DNA from 2 places in the Eisenbergiella massiliensis genome. Region 1 is predicted to be linked to the other one. Evidence: a T-box and tRNA genes for the amino acid it is inferred to sense, from the RefSeq annotation. Region 1 holds a T-box; the other holds one or more tRNA genes.
The links. The T-box of region 1 lies ahead of leuS (leucine--tRNA ligase). A T-box ahead of a tRNA ligase gene usually reads a tRNA of that ligase, here a tRNA-Leu.
Positions count from the first base shown of each region.

Region 2: it has a tRNA-Leu gene. The T-box ahead of leuS (leucine--tRNA ligase) is inferred to sense a tRNA for this amino acid. The anticodon was not compared.

Region 1 covers NZ_QVLV01000013.1:113,972-122,024, forward strand. The annotation lists gene DXC51_RS18230 (sensor histidine kinase) at 1-399, opposite strand, end outside; gene DXC51_RS18235 (response regulator transcription factor) at 396-1,067, opposite strand; gene leuS (leucine--tRNA ligase) at 1,240-3,663, opposite strand; T-box leader at 3,785-4,033, opposite strand; gene DXC51_RS18245 (hypothetical protein) at 4,155-5,786, opposite strand; gene DXC51_RS30305 (hypothetical protein) at 5,783-5,905, opposite strand; gene DXC51_RS18255 (glycosyltransferase family 2 protein) at 6,133-7,056, shown strand; gene DXC51_RS18260 (glycoside hydrolase family 2 protein) at 7,087-8,053, opposite strand, start outside.
Region 2 covers NZ_QVLV01000001.1:391,368-399,420, reverse strand. The annotation lists gene DXC51_RS01650 (response regulator transcription factor) at 181-1,761, opposite strand; gene DXC51_RS01645 (sensor histidine kinase) at 1,761-3,452, opposite strand; gene DXC51_RS01640 (ATP-binding protein) at 3,591-4,181, opposite strand; tRNA gene DXC51_RS01630 (tRNA-Leu) at 5,058-5,141, opposite strand; tRNA gene DXC51_RS01625 (tRNA-Tyr) at 5,185-5,266, opposite strand; gene DXC51_RS01620 (glycoside hydrolase family 13 protein) at 5,324-7,480, opposite strand; gene ftsH (ATP-dependent zinc metalloprotease FtsH) at 7,938-8,053, opposite strand, start outside.

The sequences.
Region 1 (8,053 bases):
CCAGTCTATTTTTTCCGTCTGTCTGCGCAGCTTCTCCAGGAAGTCCTGCCGCCTGCCCTCAGGAAGCTCCTGCCTGCAGAGCATTTCCACATAAAGCAGCACATTGGCCAGCGGTGTCTTAAGCTGATGGGACATATCGGAAATCAGCTGCTTTACCTGCTCCTTTTCTTCCTGCGCCCTCCCGATTTCCAGATTCAGCTTTTCCTGAACCCGCAGGCATTTGGCCGCCAGCGCGGACAGCCTGCCCTCTTCCAGCCCGCTGATTTCTATCCGTTCTTCCGAGAGCACCTGCTCCAGCATTCCGTCCGCTGCACGGTAAAGTTCGTTGTATTTCCGGTAATACCAAAAGGCTGCGACCGCCAGTGCGCCGCAGATACACCACCAAAGCATAGTCATCATCCTTCCCTCCAGAAATAGCCCAGCCCATGTACCGTGCGGATGATTTCAGGGCTGGCCGGATCCTTTTCTATTTTCAGCCGCAGCCTGCGTATGTTCACAGACACCGTATTTTCGTCCACAAATCTACCCTGGCCGTCCCACAGCTGCGACAGGATCTGCTCCTTACTCAGCACCTGCCCTTTATTTTCCATGAGATAAAGCAGCAGCCGGTATTCCTGATAGCTGAAGGCAAGCTCTTCCTCTCCCCTCCATACCCTGCATGCGGCTTTATCCAGTGTGATACCGTTGGAATACAGCTTCTGCGGCTCCGGGCTGCGGCGCAGAAGGCTGTGGATTCTCGCTTTCAGCACCGAAAGGGAAAAGGGCTTGGTCAGGTAGTCGTCCGCTCCCAGATTCAGGGCCTTCACCTCGTCCAGCTCGGAATCCCGGGCGGTGAGCATCAGCACAGGCGTCTGTGCCAGGCGGCGGATCCGTTCGCAGAACTCAAAGCCGCTCCCGTCAGGCAGGTTGCAGTCCAGAAGAATGAGATCACAGGCGTTTTTTCTAAACTGCCCTTCCCCCTCTTCCATGGTCGAAGCCGCAATGATCGAATAGCCTTCTGCTTCCAGGGAGTAGGCAAGCCCCTCCTGCAGATCCATATCATCCTCTATTATAAGTACTGTACTCATTTTTGCTCCCTTCATAACAGCTCCTGTCTCCGACATTTTACGAAACCTGCCTTTACTGCTTAATCTCCGGCTTGCGGCATTCTCTCTGCCGTCCATGAGCCGTATTTATTTCCTCAGCAGATACAAAAGGGCCTGCCGGAGAGTTTCCGGTAAGCCCTTTTATTCAGCCATATTAAGGCTTCACAACAATATTAATAATCTTGCCCGGAACATAAATTTCCTTTACCACAGTGCCGCTCAGCTTGCCTGCTGCTTCCAGCGCTTTCTTGCCTTCCGCAATGGCGTCTTCCTTGCTGATATCAACGGGTACGGTGACAACCAGCTTGGTTTTGCCGTTCACCTGAACTGCCACTTCCTTTTCGTCATCCGCCATGGCCGCCTTGTCGGCTACCGGCCATACCGCATGGAATACGGAATCGGTTCCGCCCAGCTGGCGCCACAGCTCTTCGCCGATATGCGGTGCAAAAGGAGCCAGAAGGATTACCGCCGTCTGCAGTGTTTCCTTGTCGATACCGCCGTTTCTTGCCATATCCACCATTTTGTTGGTATATTCCATAAAGCCGGAAATTACCGTATTGAGGCTGAAGTTTTCCAGTCTGGTGGTGATTTCATGGATCATTTTGTGGCGTACCTTCACCATTTCCTTCGTGGCCTGCACGCCGCTGTCCTTATTGTCCATAACCAGATTCCAGAAACGGTTCAGGAAACGATTTACGCCGTCGATTCCTCTGTCGTCCCATTCGCTGTCAAGCTCCGGCGGCCCTACGAACAGTTCGTACATACGCAGGGAGTCACAGCCGTAATCTCTTACCAGATCATCCGGGGACACCACGTTTCCTTTGGACTTGCTCATCTTGATGCCGTTCTTTCCGGTAATCATACCCTGATTGAACAGCTTGACAAAAGGTTCGTCAAAATCGATTACGCCGATATCACACAGGAACTTGGTGTAGAAACGGGAATACAGCAGATGAAGCACCGCATGCTCAACACCGCCGATATACATATCAACCGGCAGATATTTGTCCGCTTTCTCGCGGCTCACCAGTTCCTTGTCGTTTTTATTGTCCACATAGCGGAGGAAGTACCAGGAGGAGCCGGCCCACTGAGGCATGGTATTGGTCTCTCGCTTCGCAGGCGCGCCGCAGACAGGGCAGGTGGTATTTACCCACCAGTCAATGTCGGCCAGAGGGGATTCTCCCGTTCCTGTAGGCTGATAGGATTCCACCTCGGGAAGAAGCAGCGGAAGCTGATCCTCCGGCACCGGTACGCAGCCGCACTTCGGGCAGTGAACAATCGGGATAGGCTCGCCCCAGTAACGCTGGCGGGAGAATACCCAGTCACGCAGCTTATAATTAACTGTTTTGCGGCCAATTCCCATTTTTTCAATCATCACAGGTGCTTCTTTCTTGAGCACCGCGCTTTCCATGCCGTTCCATTCGCCGGAATTGATCATGGTGCCGGAAGCATCCGTATAGGCTTCTTCCATATTTTCGATTTCCTTACCATCCTTGGCAATTACCTGGATTATAGGAATATTGAATTTTCTGGCAAATTCAAAGTCTCTGTCATCATGGGCGGGAACGCACATAATCGCGCCCGTGCCATAATCTGCAAGCACGTAATCGGAAAGCCAGATCGGAACCTTTGCGCCGTTTAAAGGATTGATGGCATAGGTTCCCGTAAACACGCCTGTTTTTTCCTTATCCTGAAGCCTGTCCACGTTGGATTTCATGGATGCCTCGTAGATATATTTTTCCACGGCTTCCTTATTTTCAGGGGTGGCAAGCTTTGCCGCCAGCGCATGCTCCGGAGCCAGGACCATAAAGGTCGCCCCATGGAGGGTATCCGGCCTTGTGGTGTAAACGGTGATCTTCTCATCGCTGCCCTCTACCGGGAAGTCCACTTCAGCGCCGTAGGATTTACCGATCCAGTCGGTCTGCATCTTCTTTACCTTTTCCGGCCAGTCAAGCTTGTCCAGATCGTTCAGCAGGCGATCCGCATAGGCTGTGATTTTCAGCATCCACTGCTTCAGGTTCTTCTTGGTAACCTCGGCGCCGCAGCGTTCACATTTACCGTTTACCACTTCTTCGTTGGCCAGGCCCGTCTTACAGGAAGGACACCAGTTGATGGGCATTTCCTTCTCATATGCCAGCCCTGCCTTGAACATTTTTACAAAAATCCACTGGGTCCACTTATAGAAATTCGGATCGGTGGTATTGACTTCCATATCCCAGTCATACAGAGCGGCGATCTGCTTGATCTGGCTCTTGATTTTGGATACGTTATCCGCCGTGGATACAGCGGGATGAACTCCCATTTTAATCGCATAATTTTCTGCGGGAAGGCCGAATGCGTCCCAGCCCATGGGATGAATGATATAATGGCCGCCGTTTAACATTTTATAACGGCTCCACACATCGGAAATGACATAGCCTCTCCAATGCCCTACATGAAGTCCGTTTCCTGAAGGATAGGGAAACATGTCCAGACAGTAGTATTTGGGTTTCTTTCCGTCGTTGACGTTGATGGGATGGGCCTCCCATTCCTTACGCCATTTTTCTTCAATCTCTCTGTGATTGTATGGTGCTGCCATAGCTTCCTCCTTTTTACTGCCGTTTAAAAGCTGGCGGGCAACTGCCGCGCTGTTAAAATTACCTCGTATTAATAACCGCATACAGGCTGTCCCGCCGCATAACAAAAGCCCTTTCTTCCTGGTTAGAGACGAAAGGGCTTGTTTCCGTGGTACCACTCTAATTCGTACCGTCTGCTTTGACTGCAAACCGGTACGCACTTATTGTTCTGTAACGGGAATTCCCGCTCCGGACTACTTTCCTGCTCCTGCATGAACAGGCTTCCCCCGGAGGACTCCAAGGCGAGTTGGGGACTTCTCCTTACCGCCTCACACCATCCGGCGGCTCTCTGAAAAGGCCAGGTTCCTTATTACTCCTCTTCCATGTCTCTTGCTCTTTTTACTTCTGCCGGTGAAAATCTTCTGAAATTTCCCGGAAACTAGGGATTATTCTATCCTTTTTCCCGGGAAATGTCAATAGCTTTGTCACTCTTATCCGGCGCCTGGCAGTCAATTTACTCCAGGGTCTTAACCGGATTCAGGCCGCCTTCGTCTTTATACTGGAATTTGATAGAGTCTCCGGGATTATAGCGGACGATTCCAATCAGGCTGTCATCCGACAGATCCACATCAAAAATATTCTCATTTCCCTTGATGCAGATGTAATAATGGGTGGTTCCTTCCAGAACTACGGGGGAAATGGATTCAATTATGCCGGAAACATCCACATATGCTTCAGTATTCTGGCTTACGATGCCGTTGGTGCTCAGCAGTTCGTTGTAACTCTTCTCACAGGCCTGTATAGTATCTCCGATGGCCACCCACTGGTACTTCTGCACGTTTACCATGGCGTATTTTTTCACCAGGCCTGCGGCATCCTTCAGAGCCATGAAATAAGTGGGTTCATCCGCAATGTTCAAAAGCAGGGGGAAGGTGGCCCGGTAGCCCAGGTTCTGTACCTGCCCTTCCGCGGAGGACATGGCGGACATTTCCGTGGCGCCCTCCACCCTGTAAAATCTGGTTTCCATGGTTCTCTGATTTATGAGCACAAAGCCTACATTAGACTGGTCACCGTTTACGGAGGTAATGCCCGTATATACCCAGACATCGTCATCCAGCGCAATATAGTTGTAGCCATTGGTGGTCACTAGGCAGTCCTTCTGTCCCAGCACGCTGTTGAAGAAGCCATGCTGGTACATGCCATGATAATCATACAGCTGCATCAGAAGCTCTGCGGAATACACCTTATCAATCCACTGTGGAACATCCTCTACGTCATAATCCGTGCATTCGCCGGTTACCGCATTGCAGAGCACTACTCTTCCCACGGTCTCGCCGCCAAACAGCCCGATATTGAATTTCTTCACGGGGCATACCCAGTATGGCACGCCGTTATCATCGATTTCAAAGAAAATCTGATCACCGAAAATATAGGTCGGGAACTGGAAGCGAAGATGCCTGTAAAGATTGCGGTTAAAATATTCGGATTTGGAATATTTAATTCCCTCGTCCAGCATCACACATTCCGTATCCTGAGTGGTCATATCAATACGCATATAAGCCGGGATTCCGTTCTTCTGGTTGGTCAGCCACTTAATAGGGCTGGCATATACCAGCGGCGTCACACGTACCGGAACGCCGTTTACGTTAATCTGGGTATAGTCATCAGCCACCTCAAACTGGGACACCATCTCCACCAGGCTGCCCATTTTCCTGTCTCCCAGAAGCGCCGCCGAATCCTTATCCAAAAGGGGGATCGTGCGGTAATCCACTTCCTTGATATCATCCGTAAAATTCCGGGTTTCCAACGTTAAAAGCTGCTGGTACTTCTTCGCATTGACGATAGGGGAAGACAGAATGCTTCCGATTACGTAAGCAGCCAGCAGTAAAAGCAGCAGGATTCCCAAAAATTTTAAAGGCTTATGCTCCTTCAGGCTGAAACGCAGGGCCACGCCTCCCGTTCCCGCCATATCCTTTCCCGCCTTGCGGATCGTATAAACCACCATCACAGCCACAATCGCCGCCATGATGAAAAACCAGAACCCGCTGGAATGAATATTGATGGCCGGCAGTGTCACATAATAATAAATGAACGCTACAGCAGCCGCCAACACTCCTAAAATCGTGTATAAAACGCCTTTCTTCATATAATAAAAGCTCCTCCCTGCCGGCAGCCAAAGGGCCGGCAATTACTTTCCACCAGTTCCTGCCAGGAACTGGTGCGGTTCCTGTAAACCAGTTCATTGTACCACAATCTTCCTCCCATAGCAATGCTTCCGCACCCGGCCAGCCCACACCGGGATGCCGCGCTGTTGCATACATCTTTTCTTCTTGTTTCCTTCCCCTCCCTCATGCTAAAATAGATACAGCATTAATTCAGGCCATATAACTGTCCGTTCAGCGCAACAGTTACGAAGCCATACCGCATCAGCAAAGCGGGACGTGAACAAAACTGCGGCTTTAACAGCAAAATAAAACTAAGAAAGGCAGAGCATGGAATTGGAAAATCCTCTGATTACCATTATTATTCCCATATATAACCGGGAGCAAACCCTGGAACGCTGTCTGTGCAGCGTGCTCAGGCAGACCTATACCCATCTGGAAATTATCGCTGTGGACGACGGCAGCACCGATCACAGTCGCGTCATCCTTGACAAATACCAGAAAAAGGATTCCCGCCTGCGCGTTGTACGCAAAGAAAATTCCGGTGTGTCGGAAAGCCGGAACCTGGGGCTGCAGCTGGCCCGCGGGGAATACATACAGTTTGTGGATGCGGACGACTGGATTACACGGGACGCTACTGAAATCCTGCTGAAGGCCATGCAGACCGGTTCGGAAATGGTAATCACCGATTATTACCGCGTCATTGGCAGAAAAATCTGGATCAAGGGCCATATCCCAGAGTCCAGCCTGATGAGCAGGGCGGAGTTTGCCAGATATATGATGAAATCCCCCGCCAATTTCTATTATGGCGTCACCTGGAATAAATTTTACCGCATGGATATCATACGGGACAACGCATTGTTCTTTTCCCGTGAGCTGGACTGGTGCGAGGATTTCAAATTCAATCTGGAATACCTGAAATACGTTTCCAATATCCGCGTGGAGACCAGGCCCATTTATTACTATGTAAAAACAAAGGGCAGTCTGGTGGACAGCAAAATCGACCTGCGGGAAACCATCCGCACTAAACGTATCCTGTTCGGCTATTACAAGGAGCTTTACCAGGCTCTGGATATGTACGAGGAAAATAAGCTGAAAATTCAGAGCTTCTACCTGGAATTCGCACGGGATAAAATCAAATCCCCCGTACTGCCGGAGCCGCCGCTTATATCAAAAGGAGAAAAAATCCCCAAAAAGAAAGCCTCCCCGCCCAGACTTCATTCCGGTAAAAAAACAAAGTCAGATACCCCGTAATATTCTGCGGGATATCCGACTTTTTTTGACCTATTCCTCATTGCCCAGCTTCGTATAAACCTTCCGGGAGTATCCGGTGGAAACGGTGACCGGCTCTTTCGTATAGCATCCCCAGGAAAGCTCGGGATAATTAAACTCGCTGTCTATAATCAACCGTGTATCCCCATAATCATTTTCCCCGAAAACAAGGAAATGATCGATAAAGACATAGGCTCCCATGGAGCCCGGCGCCCGTTCTCCCTTCACAACAATTTTCAGGGTATGCTCTCCCATCGCAAGTCCTTCCGCCGCATAAACGAGACGTCCGGCATCCTTCTCATAGCCCCGCGCAATTCCCGGTGTCAGCAGACGCACGCCCAGGGAAATGGAATCATCCATCAATTCCCCGTCCACATAGACTTCAGCCATGCCTCCCAGGATATCATAGCTGGAAATCCAGGCAATGCCTGTTCCTGTAAAATGGCAGATACAGGCATCCCCTTCGGTGTTGGACCACATTTCCGTTCCTTCCCTGCTCAGATTTCCTGTTTTCTGGCAAAGCCAGCTGCCCTGATAGGATACCAGGCCATCTGTTTTTCCAATGACTGCCTCCGGATTGTGGGTCAGCTGTGCGCGTACACAATCCGTTCCGTCCGACAGCACTGTAAATGCCTGACCGCCGTTTTGCGCGCTCATGGCCGCCCTGATGACATGCGCCTTCATGCTGCAAAAATCTCTCGTCCCCCTGCGCCCTGTATCATATTTTCCAAACAGTACCGTATCCTTTTCATCCAGCTGCCAATCCCATTCCGGCGCCACGCCGGTCCGGCATACGCCGTAAGGATTATGCTTTAAAGCGCTGCCCTGCAGACGGCCGATATGCCAGTCAGGATACGTATTCCACAGGCCCCTGCGGCTCCAGGAGAGCAGATCCATCTCCCGGGGCACCATAAAGCAGATCCCCACCTCCTCATAACCGCCGGAATCCGTATCATCCCCCACCCGCATGGCCAGCTTC
Region 2 (8,053 bases), on a different contig from region 1:
CAGTATAGCAAAATTCATGGAGATAATCTTTCGGGCAGACGACTTTTACTTTTTCCGGAACGACCTCTTTTTTACAGATTTTCTCCGAATTTTTTTATTTTATCAAAAAAATCGTTTTGAAAAAAGGAATTGTCTCCCTGAGAAAACAATTCCTTTTAAAACAGATAATAAATTATTTCTTTAACCCCCATCCCTGCTTCTGAACTCTCTGGGAGATATTCCTGTAGTCTTTTTGAATAAAGTGGAAAAATGAGACGAATTAATAAATCCGGAATGATATGCAACATCACTGATTGACATATCTGTAGTCTGCATTAATGAAATGGCTTTTATGATTCTGCGCTTTCCAAGAAAATCCATAATGGATATTCCTTCCTCCTGCTTAAAAATTCGGGCGGCATAATCCACGTTTAAATGTACAGCTTTTGCTATTTCTTCCCTCGTAACGTCCTCGGTCAAATGCAACTCAATAAATTTTTTCATTTCCATGACCGCCGCATTACCGCTGTTTCTTCTGTTCTCCATAATGGAATTTATCTTTTTAAATACAGCATCCATCCATTGAATCGCATTTTCTACAGAAATATTAATCAATTCATACTTTTTCTTCAATTCCTCTTCCTGCAGTAGCATCCTGGCGGAAATGCCCAGCTTCATCAAGTGGCTGTATATAACCTGAATCAGGTTTTCCTGAAGCGATTGCAATGCTCTTAAATCAAAATCTTCCTTTTGTATATTGGAAACCCACACTCTAAAACGCTCAACAAACTCATCATATTTTGCGTATTCAAGCAATTTCTGAATTTCTGCCGGAATATCCATAGGAAGTACTTCTATAGCCCTTTCGCAGACATCTTCAACAAATACACCTTCCAAATGAGATATATCTCCATAAGCCATCATTTTCAGTCTCTGGTAGCTTTCGTGTAATTTTTCATAAGAAACATTTTCTCCCACGTAGCAGCATACCTTTACATGAATCATTTCCTGACACAGCTTACTCATTTCGCCACACTTTTCCAGCAGCCAGTCAAATCCTTCATCCTGGCTTATAACAATTATATCGGATTTGACCATCAGGATACGACCCGACTCCATCCTTTGGCCGAAAACTCCCTTTGCCACGTTACTTACCGACAGCATTAGTTTATCCTGATTCCAGCTTGCAAGATGAACATTAAACTGTTTTACACATATCAATGCAAGATTAAACTCTTCCTGCAGCACCTGCCCTAATCCTATGCGGGATGCCTCTTCGATCATTCCGCCCTCATTCCCCGCATAATTCCCTTCTATAATCCTTTGCCAGAAAATTCTCTCCAGTTCTGTTTTATTTTCGATATAATATTGTCCCAGGCCGGATTGTTTCTTTTCCCTTTTACCTGCAACGATCTTTTGCACCAAATTTTTAACGATATTTTCCATTTGTATATAATCCAAAGGTTTCACACAATAATCATAAACATTTAGTGTTATAGCTTCCTTCGCATATTGGAACTCTTCATGACAGGTAACAATTATCGCTTCAATGGGATACCCCTCCTGCCGAATCCATTTTATCAGATCGATTCCGTTGCTTCTCGGCATCTCAATATCGCAAATAATGAAATCTACTTCTCCCTGCTCAATTATCATTTTTGCCTGTTCTACATTATATGCACCTTTAACCTCGACTCCATTTTCTCCAATTGTTTCCCAGTGAATATTTTCCATAATAGCTTTTACGCTATAACGTTCATCATCAATAATTACAGCATGCATTACCTTGCAGCCTCCTCCTCTGTCTCATATGGAAAGCAGAGCTCAACCTTCGCACCATTATTATTCTCAATAAAAATGTGAAAACGATCCTGATACAATTCACGAAATCTGAGGACAGTATTGTTCAAACCAATCTTATGCCTTTCTTCCGTGAAATTTCCCTCATTTACCGCCTGTATTACAGCATCATCAAAGCCTGGCCCATTATCTGATACAATCAGCATAACCTTATTCTCCTCGATCAGAAGGCTTCCTTTTACCTGGATATCCAGCTTCTCCTGATTTTGAATTCCATATTTAAAAATATTTTCCACCAAGCTATGCAGTGAAAGTGTTGGTATCCTGCAATGCAATATCTGCGGCTCCAACTCCAATCCACATTCCAGGGAATCAGGATAGCGGACCTCTTGAAGCAGAATATACTCTCGAAGATGCGTTATTTCCTCCTCTATCGTACATATTAACTCCTTTTGGCTGAACATATACCTCATATATCCGGACAGATATCTGCAGGTTTTTAATATTCCTTCATATTCCTTTATACTTGCCATGCTGTATATTGTGTTTACCACATTCAGTACAAAGTGAGGCCGGATTTGCACATTATAAAACTGTAGCTGTGCATCTTTTTTCTTGATTTCTTCTTCATATACCTTGATTTTTAGCTGTCTGACCTCTCCTGTCATCTGATTCAGATTATCCCCTATTTCCTTAACTTCAACCGTATACCTTTCAGTATTTATTCTTTGTTCTAAATCGCCCGCACCAATTTTTCTGATTCCATCAACAATTTCTCTAACAGGAAGTATCAGATATTTTCTGATATTGATACACATAATGGAAATTAAAAGAATCGTGATAACTCCAAGTATGGTAATCCCCCCAACCATCCATTTAGAACTATCAACAAACGGGGTACCTAATGTTATTTCAAGCGAAATGCCGCTGACAGATTCCAACGGACAGGTGATTGTCATTTTCTGCCATCCCTGCTTTTTCCCCAGTAATGCCATAACTTCTTTCTTTTCATCGCCGGAATATAATTCCTGTTCATATAAAATGCTGCCTAAAACATCCTTCTGCGTACGCAAAGCAAAGAGCAAATTATCCTCTTTAAAATAATTCGAAGCATTCTCAAGAATCCGATCTGCATTTACCCAGGAACCATAACATATATTTTCATCGTATTCCACATATATAAAATAAACTCTATCTTTTATGTTGGTTAGCTGCCAACATCCTTTTTGGTATTTTTCTAAGTTTCCTCTGTCTTCAAATTCTGTTTTCACATCCAGAAAATCATTAAAATCCTCGTAGGAAGCTATTCTTGTCCACAGATTTCTGTCTTTGGTATTTGAATATATCCACATACCGCAAATATACTTTTCTGAATAAAGTGCATTAAACATTGAACCCTGAAGTCTGTTTTTGATAAAATACATATCTTCATCAAGATAACAAAATTTTCTTGTTTCAGTTTGGTTAACAAAAGAGGTTAAGAAATTAGATATGTTTTTTAACTCCATATTGATATCTCCAGTAAACAGCTGGAGAGAATTCATATAACTCTGCTTCATTTCCTTCTGGGCAGTACTGATTGAAAAATAATTCGTTGCCAAAAGGACTGCAATATTGAAACAAATAATTAATATTAAATAAATAAGTATTTTTCTCGTTAATGACTGCTTCATAAAAATCTTACCCCATAATAATTTCGTCGAATCATATATCTGACAACATAACTAACCAGGATATTTCCCTGACACACTTTCTGAGGCAATATTAACACTGCAGATATAGATTTTGCAAGAGATGTCTTATAAACAGACTCATCTGAGAGCTGAATTCTGCATTTGCGTTGTAAGATAAGCTGCTTTCTGCTCTTCCGTTCCCATAAGCGCTACCGCCGTAAGTCCCTCGTATACAGAATAATCATCAAATGCCTCTTCCTTGCTTCCATCATGCACACTGAAATACTTGGAAAAAGATAAAGGCAACATATGTATCTCATCCCCACGTATCTCATCCCCACGTCCCTCAAACCCTGTCAAAATATCTTTTGACAGAAACTTGGAATTACTTCCGGTTACATACACATCCATATTCTTTTTCCGCAGAAAACCATTTAGCACAGACTCAAATGCTTCAAGATTCTGCACCTCATCAAGCAAAAGATAATACATCTCCTTATCTATAATCTGTTGATTCAAATATTGTAAAAATTTCTTAGGATCTATCTTCCGTTCTGAATTCGCATTTTCCAATAAGAGAGGATCCTCACCAATCTTTATCAAATCATCCGCTGAATCAAATGCAAATAGAATCACATGGTCTTCTGGTATTTCACAATCCATCAAATGATTATAGAATAATGTATTTAACAAATATGATTTACCGCATCTTCTGATACCGGTAATCACTTTAACAAATCAATTGTGTTTTCGATTAATTAATCTCTCCAAATATACATCTATTTTTTATGTCCATCTTCCTACCTCGCTAAATATTTATGCCGCTTGCGGCAAAAATATTTAATAAACTCTCGCCCAGTTCTTTGCAGAAACGAATGAACCCTGTCCGCTTACAGAAAAGCAGCATGAATTGCTTCAATATTTTGACCGTTTGTCACCCCAGCAACAAAACAGCTTGCTTAGTTTTCTTAAGTCATTGCAGAAGCTTGATTTAGGGTCAATGTAGGCCTTTATAATAGTTTGTAGTATCACATAATATCTATATTTAACAAAAACACGTGGAATATAAACACCCCTAACTATATTACTGAAAATATTGTTTTCTGTCTCCGGCTTATCTAAAACCGTGTCATGGTTGATTAGCACAATAATATTATGCATACAATCAACTTCTTTTCTTTTTTCTAATCTTTTATACGCAATGAATATATAAAAGACAACAAAAATCCACAAAAAAAATCAGAGCATCTTCCTGTAAAAGGCAATAAACGTAAAACGGAGGAAATGTTTCAGATAACCAGGCAGGAATTCGTTCCTTCTGATAATTACGAAAAAGCCGATGACAAGAAAAAACTGAGGACAAGCTGCTGTCTGTCAGCAAATCAGACAATGCAGAAAAGTTTTAAATATCGGTCCTGTATAAAGAAGCACAGGAATTCCTCCTGGAGAAAATAAAAAAGAACTCCATCCAGCCGCAGGCTGGAAAAGAGTCCCTGTCAATCAAAGCCCCCGCTGCAAGCAACGGGGGCTTTGACCCTCGCAGCAGTCGCCAAATATCCATACAAGCATGGATACTTGGCTCGTTGCTCGCGGGAATAAAAATAGTGCGGGTAGCCGGACTTGAACCGGCACGGTATCGCTACCGAGGGATTTTAAGTCCCTTGTGTCTGCCTATTCCACCATACCCGCAGACCATCCACCGCCGCAAATATCAATTTACGTCAATGAATAATGGATGGAGGTGGATTCGAACCACCGAAGCAATTTGCAGCAGATTTACAGTCTGTCCCCTTTGGCCACTCGGGAATCCATCCATTTATAGCCGCCGGAGACGACACTCCGTCTCCGACAATATACATTTAACCATACCTTTATAGGAATTGCAAGAAATTTTTTCGGTTGGATTTCATTTCTTCGCTCCGCTTCACAGGTTCGTTCCGATGCTGCAGTATAATTCCCGAAACCGGAGGCAGCGTCACCGTTATTTTTCCCGCTTCCACCACATATTTTACCGGATCCGTATAGAAACCGTCATTGCCTGTGAGGAGCAGTCTTGTCATTTCCGCCTCTTTCGGTATTCCCAGCTCCCAGACGGAAAGCTCCTTTGTCATCTCATGGTCATTGTTATTAATAAGGATCAGTGAATGGTTATCCCTGGTAAAACGGGCATAGCCAATCATATTATAATCCGTAAGCATCCACTTGATGGATCCGGTTTTGAACTCCTGGTTTTCCTTGTGCACCTTTATTGCCGCTTTGTGGTAGGCTATCAGCTCCTGATCTTCCCTTCCCCAGGGATAGGTCCTGCGGTTATCCGGATCCGTAAAGCCGCACAAACCCGCTTCATCTCCATAATAAATGGTTGGCGCGCCGGGCCAGGTCATCTGGATAAGAACCGCCTCACGCATCACCGCCTTGTTCACTCCCTGGTTTGCGGCATCCGGTCCCAGTGTGTTCATACGCCCCACCTTCTTATTGGTACGGGTGAGGAACCGGGAATGATCGTGGTTGGAAAGCTCATTCATGGCAACCTGAATGGAAGGTGTGGCAAAGCATGCGCTGTGGTAGCCCATGGCGCCCCAGAAGCTTTCCGCATTGCCGAGCAGATCCTGACGGTAATCGTCACTGTGCTTCTGCATTCCCGTCAGGAACCAGGTTACCGGTTCCATAAAGGCGTCGTAATTCATCACCGTATCCCACTGGTCACCCTGCAGCCAGGAGGATGGATCGCCGTAATGCTCCGCCAGAATGATGGCATTGGGATTGGCGCTTTTCACACTTCTGCGGAAATCCCGCCAGAAACGGTGGTTAAAATCAGGGGAATGGCCCAAATCCGCCGCTACATCCAGCCGCCAGCCGTCCGCATTGAAGGGTGGCGAAACCCATTTGGCGGCAACCCGCATGATATATTCATACAGCTCCCTGGAGCCTTCATAATTCAGCTTCGGCAGCGTATCATGCCCCCACCAGCCGTCATAAGTGGGGTTATAGGGGAACCTGTATTCGTCATGGAACATGAAATAATCATGGTATGGGCTGTCTCTGTCTATAAAAGCGCCCTTGGCATACCCTTCCCGTCCTTCATAAATACGTTCCCGGTCCAGCCATTTGTTAAAGGAACCGCAGTGATTAAAAACACCATCAATGATAACCCGCATGCCTCTCCTGTGGGCTTCCTCCACAACCTTGATAAAAAGCTGGTTGCTGGCCTCCAGGTTCTCCTTATTCGTAACACGGTTGATATAACGGCCGGCGAAGCGGTTCTCATGCTGCCAGTCCGGCAGAAGCTCCCCTTCCTCGCTGACGATTTTCCCCACATGGGGATCAATATAATCGTAATCCTGTATATCGTATTTATGGTTGGAGGGCGATACGAACAGGGGATTAAAATAAATAACATCAATCCCCAGATCCTGCAGATAATCCATCTTATCCAGAACACCCTGCAGATCCCCTCCGTAAAAATTCCGTACATCCATCTGTGCAGGATATGCGTACCAGTCCTCGACCTTCCTGGATTTATCCCCGATATAATGATACTCTCCTGTGAGGACATCATTGGTCGGATCCCCGTTGCAAAAGCGATCCACATAAATCTGGTACATTACCGCGCCCTTTGCCCAGGCCGGTGTGGAAAAACCGGGGATGATGCTGAAATAATAATGCTCCTCCGGCTGCTTGACAACTCCTCTTGAATCGTAATAGCACCTGGCTTTTCCTGATTGTGCTTCAAAATAGTACGTAATCTTCTCATTATCCAGCTGCTGCCGATGTTCGTAATAGTCAAAAAGAGAATCTGACGACGCTTTAAACATCAGATTCTTCTGTCCCTGACAAATAAAGAACACCCTGTCCAGGTTGTTCTTTTTGGCTCGGAAGGTAATGGTTACTTCACTGTATGGCGCCGGTTCCGCCGGTGATATAAAATTTTCCGTTGTATCACTGAACAGAGCCTTTTTGCTGAGAATCGGCCGCATGCTGCTGATGTACTGATGCTGCTCTCCGCGCAAAAACCGTTCAAAATTCATATTTTAACACCCTTGCTCTCATGCATCCGCAGCACTGCCGCAAATGCCTAATTTTAGAGTACTTCTTTACCCATTGTAGCGTAAAAATCTGCTACATTCAAGCCCTTTTACGCTTCATTCTGTAACACCTCACTCCGTAAGTTACTGTTCACATCCCGCCCGGGCTAAAGCCGTCGCCGCCCTGTGTCCGTGTCCCCGTGCCTGTCTTCCTGTGTCCGCCTGACATCATACTGTGCACAAGCCGGCAGCCCCTGAAAAATTGCAGTAAAAAAGACAGCTTTTTATGGCTGTCCTTTTTAGAGAAGGTATTTCTTATGGGGTATAGCAAAAAACTATATAATGTATTGGGGGGGGGTTACGAGTATTATAATATCAAACCCGCCCCATTTTGTACATACCCAGAATTCACAAATATCACAAATTCTCCATTCCATTTTTGTGTATTTTTCACAATTAATTATTCCGTAACTGTGTCAAAGAAAGATTTCTCCTGCCGGAACAACGCTTCGAATTCCTCCCGCGTAATCTTTTCCTTCTGTAAAAGAAGATCCGCGGACTTATGGAGGATTTCCA